Regions from separate parts of the Nonomuraea sp. NPDC046570 genome, predicted to be linked through region 2. Evidence: riboswitches for the same ligand, from Rfam matches in the RefSeq annotation. Region 2 holds a riboswitch; the other holds the start of a gene.
The links. Region 2 has a riboswitch for glycine ahead of gcvP (aminomethyl-transferring glycine dehydrogenase). Riboswitches for the same ligand answer to the same signal wherever they lie in the genome.

Region 1 (7,208 bases), on a different contig from region 2:
TCGGCCATCGTCGACACCGTCCGCTATACCCAGCTCATCGTCGGCGGGAAGCTTCTCGACGAGGAGGAGCAGGCGCTGCTCGACAAGCTCACGGACAAACACGCGGCGGCGGCCGAGGTCTGGGCGTTGCCCGATCCGCCCGACCGTGATCGGGTCGAGAGTGCCGTACGACGCCTCACATCTCCGCTTCCCGACTGATCGTGGTCCACATGCTGGTGAACCAGGACCGCGCCTGAGCGACGTACTGCGAGGCCGCGGCGGACGGGTCCTCGGTGAGCGCGTAGTGGAACAGCACGGAGTCCTTGCCCATGACGTCGTACAGGTCCTTCTGCTCGCCGTCGAGGCGGGCTGTGTGCTTGACGACCGGGTAGAAGCCGAAGAACGCCTGCTCGTGGTTGATCAGGTAGAGCTTGAACGACGGCGTCGCCGCGTAGGTCCGCACCTGTACCGAAGCGTTCTTCACCAAGCCGAGGTCGGCCAGTTCGTGCACGCCGTCGGTGATGGCCTGGGTACTGCGTAGCATGATCCGCCGGGCGCGTTTCCCGACGGCGGGATCGCCGGCGAGGTCGTCGGCCAGGCAGGGCAGGAGCATCGGCTGTTCCAGGTCCGGCAGGAGCATCCGAATGGTGATCGAGTCGGGGGTAAGCCGTCCGATGCGCACCTTGTCCAGCGGTTCCTGAAGCATCCCGGCGAGCGTTTCGCCGGAGAATCCGGCGAAGTCGATGGAGACGCTCTCCGCGTCGAAGGCGCGCTCCAGATGCGGGCGCAGTTCGACCGGACGCTCGGTGCGCTCGCGTACGAACACGCCGCTCCCCTGCCGCGAGAACACCAGCCCCTCGTCGCGGAGGAGACGAATGGCCTGCTGGACGGTCATGCGCGCGACGCCGTACTTCTTCGCCAGTTCGGTTCCGGAGGGGAGCTTCTCCCCCGGCTCGAGCTTCCTGGTCAGGATCGCGGCCCGAAGCGCGTTGGCCACCTGTCTGTACGGCGGGCGCGGGTCGTCGGGGTCCAGGCTCGTCATGGCCAAAGCCTAGGTTGCCTAACCCAGTTCCCGCAGCTCCCTTGACAGCATCGTCACCGACAGTGACATTAGAGTCACTCAGACGATGGCTAGGCAGGTTAGACAAGCGGAGGTGGCTGATGACGCGCAGCGAGAACCTGTGCCTTGGACACGTGGCTCCAGCCCTGATCGACGCGATGGTGGGCTTCCGGCCCGGCGGTATGACCTACCGGCGAACCTTCCCTGGCCGACCGGACCAGGTTCCCCGGGCCCGCCGCTTCATCCGATTCCTCCTGGAGGACTCCTCCTGCCGGGACGACGCCGAGCAGATCGTCGCCGAACTCGCGGCCAACGCCATCGCCCACACGAGCAGCGGGCACTCCCGTGGCACCTTCATGGTCGAACTGGCCCGTAAAGTCACGACGATCCGGGTCACCGTCTACGACTGCGGCTGGGACGGTACCCCCAGGTTCGACCTCCCCCAGGACGTGACTCCACTCGCCGAGCGCGGCAGGGGCCTGCTCGTGGTCACGGCACTGGCCACCAGGGTCGGCTGTCGCGGCACACAGGCGGTGGGCCACGCGGTGTGGGCCGAACTGTCCCCGATCTCAGCGAACTAGCCGACCCGCTGGAGATACGGCGGCACAATCACCAGGCCGTCGGTTCAGTCGAGGAGGCGGGTGTAGCGCACCCAGGCCCGGATCCAGGCCGCCTCCAGCACGGAGTCGACCAGGTAGGTCGGCCTGATCACACCGCGTGGCACGTAGTACAGCTCCACCGTCAGCAGCGTCGCGGCGGCGGCGACACCTATACGCCGCGCGTACACGACCCCTTCACCGGTCGGCGCCACGCGCAACTGACTCCACCCCACCCCCACCAGCAACCCCGCGACGGTACGCACCAGCCACTTGTCCCGCTTCGGCCCGAACACGAATTCAAAACTCCGCATATGAACCAGCGGCCACACCCCGCCCACCAGGTTGAACACCCCATGAGCCCGCGCCAGCCCAACCCCTCTTTCCCCCATGTCCGCAGCCTTGCCCGACCATCCCCACCGAAAACCGCCGACCACCGGATGAATCTGCTGGTCGGCCTCCCGTACGTCGTGGAGGTGGATGAGGGGTTCAGGCGAACAGGCGGGGGACCTCGGTGTCCAGGTTGAGGCGGGTGCCCTGGGCGAAGGCGGCGTCGAAGGCGTGGTCGCCGACCAGGGCGCAGGCCGCCTCCTCGCAGGCCCGCCGTGGCTCGGCGAACGCCGGAGAGCCCATCCCCACCGCCCCTTGGGCCCGCCACACCTGGTGGGACAGTCCGAGCAGGCGGGCGGCCAGGGTGCCGTCGGCGCGGGTGACCGCGATCCTGGCGAGCAGGTCGAGGGCGAGGGCGGTGCCGACGTGGTCGCGCAGCCGCCACTTGGTCTCCAGGCAGCGGCGGGCCAGGGCGGCGGCCCCGGCGATGTCGCCGCGCGCCAGCCGTACCGAGGCCAGGTGGTGGTCGGCGTAGGAGCGCAGCCAGCGTCCGCCGAAGGTGTCGGCCAGCCGCCACATCTGCTCGACCACGGCCTCGGCGGGCTCCAGGGCCTCGCCGCCCTGGCAGAGCAGCGCGAGCGCCTGGACCGACAGCGACAGCAGGACACCGAACCCGGGGTCGCCGAGGTCGTGGTGGATCCGCTCGGCGAGGCTCGCGATCACGCGCGCCTCGGTGAGGTCGCCGCGCAGCAGGGCGAGCCCGGCGCGCAGGGTCAGGATGTACGCGGCGCCCATCTCGTCGTCCTGTGCGCGAGCCTCGGTCGCGCCTTCGGCGAGCAGGTCCTCGGCGGTGTCGTGGTCGCCCTGCGTCATGGCGACGCACGCGCACGCCCACAGTGCGGCGGTCCGCGCGGCGCTCGGCCCCCGGCAGCGGGCCAGCGCGCGGTCGAGCTGGAGTCTGCCGTCGTGCAGGTAGCCGCAGGCGACCCAGAACCAGACCAGGTGCCCGGCCATGTCCAGGCCGCGTTCGTGCTCCCGGGGGTCGGACCAGCAGTGGTCGAAGGCCGCCCGGATGTTGGCGAGTTCGCCGGACATGCGCCGCGACCAGCCGATCTGGTCGGGCCCTTTCCATTCCTGGTGGAACCAGCGGGCGAGGCCCAGGTAGTGGTCGAGGTGGCGGCGGCGCAGGTCGGCCTCCTGCCCGAGGTGGGCGAGCCATTCGCGGCCGTAGACGCGCAGTGTGTCGAGCATCCGGTAGCGGCGTCCGGCCGTCAGCACGATCGACTTCTCGATCAGTCCCTCCAGCGCCCGCTCCGCGCCCTGCGGGGTGAGCGGCTCGTGCCCGCACACCGCGGTGATCGCGTCCAGGTCGAAGTCGCCGCTGAACACCGAGAGCCTGGCCCACAGCAGCCGTTCCAGCGGCTCGCACAGCTCGTGGCTCCAGCCGATCGCGGTGCGCAGCGTCTGGTGGCGGGGCATCGAGGTACGGCTGCCCGCCGAGAACAACCGGTCGTCGAGGTTCTCCAGGATCTGCTCGGGCGAGAACACCCGAAGCTGTACGGCGGCCAGCTCGATCGCCAGCGGGATCCCGTCCAGTCTGCGGCAGAGTCGCAGCACCGCCCCGCTCGGCTCGAAGCGCGGTTGCACGGCGACGGCCCGCTCGGCGAACAGCCGTACCGCGTCCCCGCCCATCTCGACCGCGTCCAGCGGGGGTACGGCCAGCACGTGCTCGGCGGGCAGCCCGAGCGCCTGCCTGCTGGTGACCAGCAGCCGTACGCCGGGCGCGGCCCGCAGCAGCGCCTCGGCCAGGGACGAGCAGGCCCGCACCAGGTGTTCGCAGGTGTCGAGCAGGATGAGCAGCCGCTTGTCGGCGAGCTGTCCGACCAGGACGTCGAGCTGCGGCTTGGCGCTCTGGTCGCGTAGTCCGAGGGCTTCGCAGATGGTGTGCGCGAGCAGCGCCTCGTCCTGCAGCGCGGACAACTCGACCAGCCAGACGCCGTCGCGGTAGGCGCCCGCCACCCGTTCGGCCGCGCGCAGCGCCAGCCTGGTCTTGCCGACGCCGCCGACGCCGGTGAGGGTGAGCAGGCGGACGCGCGCCAGTAGCCCGGTCGCGTCCTCCAGCTCCCGCGACCTGCCGACGAAGCTCGTCATCTCCGCGGGCAGGTTTCCGGACCGCCCGCCCTCCACCGCACCGATCACGCGTTCTCATGTCGTCGTCGTGGATTTGACGTCAGCCGATCGTAACCATGAAGGCGTCACGGCCTGAGCACGATCAGTGAGATCGGTGGCGGATTGTCCAGCATGCGAGGGATGACAGCCGCCCGTCGCCCCCTGGGACGACCCGGCGGTCATCCCGTCCGGTGGGACATTCGGCACCGCGCGGTAATTACGCTCGCCCCCGTGGGCACACTAGGCTGGTGGCCGACACCGATGACCCCGTGCGGGAGAGCGTCCTGACATCCGGTCAGGACCCCTGAAGGAGCAAGCCCTCCCCGCAAACCTCTCAAGGCAAAGGACCGCGCGGACCAGGTGAGCTCTGGAAAGCAGGCCTGTGGCCTCGCCGAAGGTGAAAGTCCGGCAAAACACCGGGCGAAGCTCTCAGGCAACCATGACAGAGGGGGAGGATGCTGGCATCCAATCTGTCGTGAGGTGCGAACTATGTCCCGACCTACACCGTTGCGAGACATCCACCAGGATCTCGGTGCGACGCTGACCGACTTCGCCGGTTGGCTCATGCCGCTGCGCTATGGCAGCGAGTCCGCCGAGCACAACGCCGTCCGCACGGCCGCGGGTCTGTTCGACCTCTCGCACATGGGCGAGATCTTCGTGACCGGGCCGCAGGCGGGCGAGGCCCTGGACTACGCGCTGGTCGGCCACCTGTCGGCGCTGGCGCCCGGCCGTGCCCGGTACACCATGATCGTCAACGAGCGGGGCGGGGTGCTCGACGACCTGATCGTCTACCGCCTCGGCGACGAGGAGTTCATGGTCGTCGCCAACGCCTCCAACTACCCGATGGTGGCCGTCGAGCTGGCCGAGCGGGCCAAGCCGTACGACGCGGTGGTCGAGGACCGCTCCGAGCAGTGGGCGCTGATCGCCGTGCAGGGGCCGCGCGCCCAGGAGATCCTGGCCACGCTGACCGACGCCGACCTGGAGGGGCTGAAGTACTACGCGGGGCTGCCCGGCGTGGTCGACGGCCGCGAGGCGCTGATCGCCCGCACCGGGTACACCGGCGAGGACGGCTTCGAGCTGTTCGTCGCCAACGCCGACGCCACCCCGCTCTGGCACGCGATCACCGCCGCGGGCGCGCCGTACGGCCTGCTGCCCGCCGGGCTGTCCAGCCGTGACACGCTCAGGCTGGAGGCGGGTATGCCGCTGTACGGCAACGAGCTGAACGCCGAGCTCACCCCGTTCGACGCGGGCCTGGGCAGAGTGGTGAAATTCGACAAGCCGGGCGACTTCGTCGGCAGGGCCGCGCTGGAGCCGCTCAAGGACATCCCGCCGGGCCGTCGGCTGGTCGGCCTGGTCGCGCGGGGCCGCCGGGTGCCGCGCCACGGTTACCCGGTCACGCACGACGGCGCCGTGGTCGGCGAGGTCACCAGCGGGGCCCCGTCCCAGACCCTGGGCAAGCCCATCGCGCTCGCCTACGTGGACACTGGGGTAAGTGAAGATCTGGCCGTGGACATCCGCGGCAGCCATGAGGCGGTAGACCTGGTCGCGCTGCCTTTCTACAGGAGGAACAAGTGAGCAACATCCCCGACGACCTGAGCTACACCAAGGAGCACGAGTGGGTCGCCGGCCTCGACGACGGCCGCACCGTGACCGTGGGCATCACCGCCTTCGCGGCCGAGGCTCTCGGTGACGTCGTCTACGTGCAGCTTCCCGAGATGGGCGCCACGGTGGCGACCGGCGACTCGATCGGCGAGGTCGAGTCGACCAAGTCCGTCAGCGAGATCTACGCGCCGGTCTCCGGCGAGGTGGTCGAGGTCAACCAGAGCGTCGTGGACACCCCCGACCTGGTCAACAACGACCCCTACGGCGAAGGCTGGATGTTCCGCGTCCGCCTCGACAGCGACCCCGAGGACCTGCTGAGCGCGGAGGAGTACACCGCGCTGACCTCCGGCGACTCATAGTCCCGCAACCGCCGGGGCCCTTCCGGGCCCCGGCCTTCGATCCCCCGCCTGAAGGGCGCATCATCAATGGCGATCAGCGTCTTCGACCTCTTCAAGATCGGCATCGGCCCGTCCAGCTCGCACACCGGCGGCCCCATGGCGGCGGCGCACAAGTTCGCCCGCGGCCTGCACGACGACGGGCTGCTGGAGAAGACCGCACGCGTCGAGGCCATCCTGTACGGCTCGCTCGGCCTGACCGGCAAGGGCCACGGCAGCGACAAGGCGGTCCTGCTCGGACTGTCCGGTGAGAAGCCCGAGCTGGTCGACGTCGACACCGTCGACGACCGGCTGGCCGCCATGCGCGCCGCCGGCACCATCGAGCTGTACGGCACGCAGACCATCCCCTTCGTCATCGGCGAGGACCTCGTCTTCGAGCGCAAGATCTCGCTGCCCGAGCACCCCAACGGCATGCGCTTCACCGCCTTCACCGCCGACGGCCACCCGCTGCGCGAGAAGGTCTACTTCTCGGTGGGCGGCGGCTTCGTCGTCGACGAGAACGCCACCGGCGCGGACCGGATCAAGCCGGACGACACGGTCGTGCCGTACCCCTTCCTGAGTGCCGCCGAGTTGCTCGCGCACTGCGCGGAGACGGGGCTGTCGATCTCCGGGCTGATGATGGAGAACGAGAAGGCGTTCGGCCGTACCGAGGAGCAGATCCGGGCGGAGATCCTCACCCTCTGGCGGGTCATGTCGGAGTGCGTGCGGCGCGGCATCGCCAAGGAGGGCGTGCTGCCCGGCGGCCTCAAGGTCAAGCGCCGGGCGCACCAGCTCCACCGCCGCCTGCAGTCCGAGTCGCCCGCCCAGGACCCGCTGCACGCGATGGACTGGGTGTCGCTGTTCGCGCTGGCCGTCAACGAGGAGAACGCCGCCGGCGGGCGCATCGTCACCGCCCCCACCAACGGGGCCGCGGGCATCATCCCCGCCGTGCTCACCTACTACAACCGCTTCCTGCCGCACGCCGACGACGAGGGCGTGGTCCGCTTCCTGCTCACCGCCGCGGCCGTCGGCGTGCTGTTCAAGGAGAACGCGTCGATCTCCGGCGCCGAGGTGGGCTGCCAGGGTGAGGTCGGCTCG
Region 2 (7,208 bases):
CATGCCCGCCATGACGGCGCTGGCGGCGTTGGTGCCGTGCGCCGAGGACGGGATGAGGCACACCTCGCGGCCGAGGTCGCCGTTGGCGCGGTGGTAGGCGCGGATCGCCAGCAGCCCGGCGAACTCGCCCTGCGAGCCGGCGTTCGGCTGGATGGAGACGGCGTCGTAGCCGGTCACCTCGGCCAGCCAGCCCTCCAGGCCCTTGATCAGCTCCAGGTAGCCGGCCGCCTGCTCCTCGGGGGCGTAGGGGTGGATCGCGGCGAACTCCGGCCAGGTGATGGGCTCCATCTCGGTGGTCGCGTTGAGCTTCATCGTGCACGAGCCCAGCGGGATCATCGACCGGTCGAGCGCGATGTCCTTGTCCTGGAGCCTGCGCAGGTAGCGCAGCAGCGCGGTCTCGGAGCGGTGGGTGTGGAAGACCGGGTGGGTCAGGTAGTCGCTCTCGCGCAGCAGCGCACTCGGCAGCGCCCCCAGACCGCTGCGCTCGGCCAGACCGGCGAGGGCGGGGACGTCCTGCTCGGCGCCGAAGGACAGGACGACCTGCTCGACGTGCGCGAGCTCGGTCTTCTCGTCGCAGGAGATCGAGACGTGGTCGGCGTCGGCGAGGTGCAGGTTGACACCCCGGGCGGCAGCCTCGGCGACGACCTCGGCGGCCCGGCCTGGGACACGGGCCAGGACGGTGTCGAAGAACGTCTCGTGCACGACGGGCACGCCCCGCTCGCGCAGCGCCTCGGCCAGCGTCACGGCCAGGCGGTGGGTGCGCAGCGCGATGCGGCGCAGACCGTCGGGGCCGTGGTAGACGGCGTACATCCCGGCGATGACGGCCAGCAGCACCTGCGCGGTGCAGATGTTGCTGGTGGCCTTCTCGCGGCGGATGTGCTGCTCGCGGGTCTGCAGGGCGAGCCGGTAGGCGGGGTCGCCGTCGGCGTCCACCGAGACGCCCACCAGGCGGCCGGGCATCTGCCGCTGCAGGCCCTCGCGGACGGCCATGAAGGCGGCGTGCGGGCCACCGAAGCCGAACGGCACGCCGAAGCGCTGGGAGGAGCCGATCGCGATGTCGGCGCCGAGCTCGCCCGGCGCGGCGATCAGCGTGAGCGCCAGCAGGTCGGCCGCGGCCACCACGAGCGCGCCCGCGGCGTGCGCCCGCTCGGCGACGGCGCCGAAGTGGCGGATCTGGCCGCTCGCGCCCGGGTACTGCACCAGCACGCCGAAGCACTCGGGCAGCTCGCCGGTCAGGTCGCTCTCCACCAGCGTGATGCCCAGCGGCTCGGCCCTGGTGGCGAGCACGGCCTTGGTCTGGGGCAGGGCGTCGGCGTCGACGACGAACACGTCGCTCTTGGACCGGCCCGCCCGGCGCGCCAGGGTCATGGCCTCGGCGGCGGCCGTGGCCTCGTCGAGGAGGGAGGCGCCGGCGACGTCGAGGCCGGTGAGGTCGGAGACGACCGTCTGGAAGTTGAGCAGCGCCTCCAGGCGGCCCTGCGAGATCTCCGGCTGGTAGGGCGTGTAGGCGGTGTACCAGCCGGGGTTCTCCAGCAGGTTGCGCCTGATCACCGCGGGGGTGATCGTGTCGTAGTAGCCGAGGCCGATCATCGAGGTCATCACCTGGTTGCGGCCGGCCAGGGCGCGCAGTTCGGCGATGGCCTCGGTCTCGCTGGCCGCCGCGGGCAGCTTGAGCAGGTCCTTGACCCTGATGGACTCGGGCACGGCGACGGCCACGAGGTCGGCGACGGACTCGAAGCCCACCGTCTCGAGCATCTTCTGCTGCTCGGCGTCGGAGGGGCCGATGTGGCGCGTCGCGAACGGAGGGGCAGTGAGATCACTGAGGGGTGACGACAGGTCGGTCATGAACGGTGCCTCCCGAGGCTTGGAGACCGGCGCCAGGGCGCGGGCGTATGCCGGATCTCCCCCTCTGTCATCTCGACCTGAGAGCTTCACCCCCGGGATCGGGGGCTTGCACCGTCGGTGAGACGCGCCTGGCGGGCGCACCTGCTTTCCAGAGTTGCCTCACCCGAGCGGTACAGGATGCCTGAGAGATTCCGGGGAGGGTTGCTCCTTCGGCGCCCCGGGCCTGCCGGGGACTCTCCCGCACGGGGTCGTCGGCTTTCAGGTCAAGGTTACCGCCAGCCGCGAGGGCGGTGGAAACTAGCCCGTGCGTCGTGCACGCCGCCGCTGGGCCAGCTCGTCAGCGGGATGGTCGGCCGGGACCTCGTCCTCGACCGCCGCGCGTTCCCCCGGCAGCTCCGCGAGGGAGCCCTCGACCTCACGCCAGACCCGGCCCAGGGCGATGCCGAACACGCCCTGACCGCCCTGAAGCAGGTCGATGACCTCGTCGGCGGAGGTGCACTCGTACACGCTCACGCCGTCGCTCATCAGCGTGATCTGCGCCAGGTCACCGACCCCGCGCTCACGCAGATGGTGTACGGCGGTGCGGATCTGCTGGAGCGAGACGCCGGTGTCGAGAAGGCGCTTGACCACCTTGAGCACCAGGATGTCGCGGAAGCTGTAGAGCCGCTGGGAGCCGGAGCCCTGCGCGGCTCTTATCGTCGGTTCGACCAGGCCGGTCCTGGCCCAGTAGTCGAGCTGCCGGTAGGTGATGCCGGCCGCAGAGCAGGCCGTCGGGCCTCGATAGCCGATGTCACCAGGCAGCGTCGCAGGCTGCTCGTCAAAGAGCAGACCCTGCTCACCGGCACGCTGCCGCGCACTCTCGCGCGGCACCGGATCTTCCTGGCCGGCCGTCTTTCCCTCGCCGCTGCTGACCGCCACGCGGACCTCCGGCTTTCTCTCATCCCGCGGTCTGATCTGGGGGTTCGTCAAGGGCAACCACGGGTTTCACTTGCACCGTAGGACCGTGAACAATCTCAGTCAACGATCCCGCCCGGCGCGTCGTGAAGCGTAAATGGAGTGAATTGCTACCCCGCGCGACCGAAGTCTTCGGGCGTGATCTTGTCAAGGAACTCGCGGAACTTCTCCACTTCGTCCTCCTGATCGTCAGGGATCAGCACCCCCGCCTCCTGGACGACCTCCTCGCTGGCGAAGATGCGCGCCCCGGTTCGCAGGGCGAGCGCGATCGAGTCCGACGGACGGGCACTGACCTCCACGCCGTTGGAGAACACCAGGTCGGCGAAGAAGATCCCGTCACGCAGGGCGACGATGTTGACGGCTCGCAGTCCCACGCCGAGAGCGCTGAGCACGTCCCTGAAAAGATCGTGGGTCAGCGGCCGCGGCGGCGGCTCGTCCGCCTGGGCGAGCGCGATGGCGGTGGCTTCGGCCATGCCAATCCAGATGGGCAGAAATCGCTCGCCGTGCGCCTCCTTCAGCAGAACAATCGGCTGATTAGTGGGCATTTCTACCCGAACACCCACGACCTCCATCTGCAACACGGGCTGCTCCGAATTCGACTGGCCGGAGGCCCGCGGGCACCCGGGCTCGGCACGGCAATAGTTTGACCACTTCCGCAATTCAACGTAACACCCGCGGAGCCTGCAATGTCCGGGCGGCCCCGTTAGCGGCGGATCAGCGGCCCAGGACGTCCCTCACCCCGGCGCGCAGCAGGGCGGCGTGCAGCTCCAGGAGCGTGCCTGACAGCTCCCTGGCCACTTCGTCGGCCTCCCCCACGGCCCCGGGCCTCCGGCGCTTCAGAATGGGCGCCACGCTCTGCTCGATCAGCCCCGCCTCGCGCTCGGCCGCCGCCTTGACCGCCCGCAGATGCCGGGCCCGCAGCCCGAACCTGGCCATCGCGCCCACGCTGCGCGCGATGACGAGGGCGTCGGCGTCGTAGCGCCTGGCCACCGGGTTCAGCAGGCCGTAGTCCTCCAGTTCGCCGAGGGTCTCCTCGTCCAGACCGCTCTCGCGCAGCAGCTCCGCGCGGCTGAAGCGGACCTCCTCCTTGACCTCGGGAAGAGCCCGCGGACGGCCGAGCGCCTCGGCCATCTTGTCCTTGATCACCCGCAGCGGCAGGTAGTGGTCGCGCTGCTCGGTGAGGATGTACCGCAGTTGCTCCACGTGCATGTGGGTGAACTTGCGGTAGCCCGAGGGGCTGCGTTCGGGTTCGATCAGGCCCTCGCCCTCCAAGAACCTGATCTTGGAGATGGTGACGTCGGGGAACTCGCCCTGCAACAGGGCGAGCACCTCCCCGATGCTCATGTGCGAGCGTGCCGCCTGCGAGCTCATGCGCCTGCTGAGCTCCGCATGAGGAAGACAAGCCGGAACTTGCCGATCTGCACCTCGTCCCCGGCGTGCAGGGGGACCTCCTCGATGCGCTCCCTGTTGACGTAGGTGCCGTTGAGGCTGCCCACGTCGCGCACGGTGAACTGGCCGCCGGGACGGCGGTAGAACTCCACGTGCCGGCGCGAGACCGTGATGTCGTCGAGGAAGATGTCGCTCTCGGGGTGCCGCCCGGTCGTGGTGAGGTCCTTGTCGAGCAGGAAACGGCTGCCCGCGTTGGGACCGCGCATCACGATGAGCAGCGCGGTGCCGGGACGCAGGTTCTCGACCGCGGCCCGCTCGGCGAGAAGCATCTCACCGGTCTCCGCCTCATACGCCTCGATTCCCGCGACGGAGATCGTCGACGTGGTGTCCCCTGAGACCTCTGTCCTGGTCAGCGGTGACCCACAGCGGGAGCAGAAACGGGCATCCTCGGGGTTGGCATGACCGCACTGCGTGCAGTAGACGCTCGGCATCGATCGGCTCGGCCTCCTACCGCGAAGACGCGGCAACGGTGCTCAGGGCGCGCCTCGCTTCTTCGCTTCTCAAGTTGTGGTGCTACGGATGCGAAGGACGCAACCTACGCTGATGAGACGCAAAGGTCAAGGCGAGGCGCTCGACGGTGGGTTCGGACGGTGACAAAGTTACCGCCGAGCAACCCCCAAGGTCCATGCCGCCGCGCCTGTTTGTGCGGCGGTGTTCGTCACGTTCCGGCCGCGCGCTCGACCACGCGCGCCCAGTGTTCGAGCAGTGCCTGTGCGGAGTCGACGTCCTGGGCCTCGGCCCACAGGCCGGTGACCGGCTCCGCGGCGGCCGGCAGGATCAGCACCCAGGCGCCGTCCTCGCCCACCACCCGCACCCCGTCGGCGGTGTCGACCTGGTAGCCCTCGGCGGCCTCGATCACCGAGCGCATCACCGCGCCCTTGGCCGACCACGGCGTCGGCACGGTCCGCTTGAGCAGCCTGGCCTCGGGGATCCTGGCGTCGATCTGGCTGAGCGACAGGCGGGTGCGGGCGACCAGGCCGAGCAGCCGCATGAAGGCGGCCAGGCCGTCGACGGTCGCGGCGAACTCCGGGACGACGAACCCGCCCCTGCCGTCGCCCGCGAAGATCATGTTCGGGCTCCTCGCGGCCGTGGTCAGCGCGTCGAGCGAGGTGGGGGTCCACTGCACCTGTACGCCGTGGAAGCGGCAGACCTGCTCGGCCACCCTGGTCGTGGTGACCGGCAGCGCCACGCGACCGCGCCGCCGCTCGGCCGCGACCAGGTCGAGCACCACCAGCAGCGCCCGCTCCTCACCGATGAGCTGGCCCTTCTCGTCCACCAGGGCGATCCGCTCGCCCACCGGGTCGAACCTGACGCCGAAGGCCGCCCTGGAGGAGCCGACCAGCTCGGCCAGGCGCTGCAGGTCGCGGCGGCGCTCGGCGAACGTCTCGGTCGGCGAGGAGTCGTCGAGGCGGGCGTTGACGGTGAGCACGTCGACGCCGACCCGGCCGAGCAGTGTGGGCAGCACCAGCGAGGAGGTGCCGCCCGCGCAGTCGACGACCACCTTCATGTCCCGTACGCCGCTCATGTCGACGCAGCGCAGCAGCTCGTGCGCGTAGTCCTCGACCGCCCTGGCGGGGAAGCTCAGCTCGGCGATCTCGCCGGGGAAGGCCCGGCGGAACTCCTGGCGGGAGAAGACCCGCTCCAGCTTGCGCTGCGCCGACGGGGCCAGGTCCGCGCCCTGGGCGTCCATGAACACGATGTCGGCGCTCTGCGGGTCGCCGGCGGTGGTGCGCAGGGCGATGCCGCCGGCGATCTGCTTGCGGGTGGTGTGGAAGCGGGCCAGGGGCAGCGGGGCCGCCTCCAGGTCGAGCACGTCGATGGCGCTGGCGGTGAGGGCGCTGATCACCGCGCGTTTCAGCGCCCTGGCCGCGCGGGAGGAGTCGCGCGAGGTGACGACCGAGGCGCCCTTCTTCAGCGAGGTGGCGTAGGCGCTGGCCAGCCGTACGCACAGTTCGGGGGTGATCTCCACGTTGACCAGGCCGCTGACCCCGCGCGGGCCGAACAGGCTGCGCTGGCCGCGCGACTCCCAGATGACGCTGGTGTTGACCACCGCGCCGGCCTCGATGGTCTTGAACGGGTAGACCCGCACGCCGCTGGAGACGTACGCCTCGGCCTCGATGATGCACTCGTCGCCGATGACGGCGTTCTCCTCGACCCGGGCGCCGGTCATCAGGTCGCTGTTCTTGCCGATGACGCAGCCGCGCAGGTGCGCGCCGGGGCCGATGTAGACGTTGTCGTGGACGACCGCCCGGTGCAGGAACGCCCCCTCGCGGACGACCGCGTTGCTGCCCAGGACGGTGTACTCGCGCAGTTCGGCGCCCGCCTCGATCTTGGCGTAGTCGCCGATGAGCAGAGGGCCTTTGAGGACGGCGTCGGGGTCGACGGAGGCGTTCTCGGCCACCCACACGCCCGGGGAGAGCTCGAAGCCGCCCAGGTCCACCTTCACCCGGCCGGACAGGGCGTCTGCCTGGGCCTTGAGGTAGCTCTCGTGGGTGCCGACGTCCTCCCAGTAGCCGTCGGCGACGTAGCCGTAGATGGGGGCGCCGCGTTCCAGCAGGCGGGGGAAGACGTCGGCCGACCAGTCGACCTGCTCGTGGTCGGCGACCTCGGCGAGGATCTCCGGCTCCATCACGTAGACGCCGGTGTTGACGGTGTCGGAGAAGACCTGGCCCCAGGTGGGCTTCTCCAGGAAGCGCTGCACCCGGCCGTGGTCGTCGACGATGATGATGCCGAACTCCAGGGGGTTGGGCACGCGCTTCAGGCAGATGGTGACGAGGGCGCCGTTCTCCCGGTGGAAGCGGATCATGTTCGATAAGTCGATGTCGGTGAGGGCGTCGCCGGAGATCACCAGGAACCTGTCGTCGCGCAGGCGGTCGGCGGCGTTCTTGACGCTGCCCGCCGTACCCAGGGGGAGGTCCTCGGTGGCGTAGTGCAGGCTCATGCCGAGTTCGTCGCCGTCG

Region 1: linked by a shared signal. The riboswitch ahead of gcvT (glycine cleavage system aminomethyltransferase GcvT) and the one ahead of gcvP (aminomethyl-transferring glycine dehydrogenase) in region 2 are both predicted to bind glycine.

The regions. Positions count from the first base shown of each region.
Region 1 covers NZ_JBEYZF010000015.1:108,566-115,773, reverse strand. Annotated here, with positions in the region: gene ABZ911_RS23880 (aminoglycoside phosphotransferase family protein) at 1-198, shown strand, start outside; gene ABZ911_RS23875 (GntR family transcriptional regulator) at 176-1,021, opposite strand; gene ABZ911_RS23870 (ATP-binding protein) at 1,141-1,620, shown strand; gene ABZ911_RS23865 (hypothetical protein) at 1,665-1,949, opposite strand; gene ABZ911_RS23860 (NB-ARC domain-containing protein) at 2,125-4,164, opposite strand; glycine riboswitch at 4,397-4,494, shown strand; gene gcvT (glycine cleavage system aminomethyltransferase GcvT) at 4,624-5,709, shown strand; gene gcvH (glycine cleavage system protein GcvH) at 5,706-6,095, shown strand; gene ABZ911_RS23845 (L-serine ammonia-lyase) at 6,162-7,208, shown strand, end outside.
Region 2 covers NZ_JBEYZF010000072.1:7,413-14,620, forward strand. Annotated here, with positions in the region: gene gcvP (aminomethyl-transferring glycine dehydrogenase) at 1-1,845, opposite strand, end outside; glycine riboswitch at 2,004-2,096, opposite strand; gene ABZ911_RS41800 (MerR family transcriptional regulator) at 2,143-2,763, opposite strand; gene ABZ911_RS41805 (bifunctional nuclease family protein) at 2,910-3,380, opposite strand; gene ABZ911_RS41810 (MerR family transcriptional regulator) at 3,514-4,170, opposite strand; gene ABZ911_RS41815 (FHA domain-containing protein) at 4,167-4,679, opposite strand; gene ABZ911_RS41820 (mannose-1-phosphate guanyltransferase) at 4,907-7,208, opposite strand, start outside.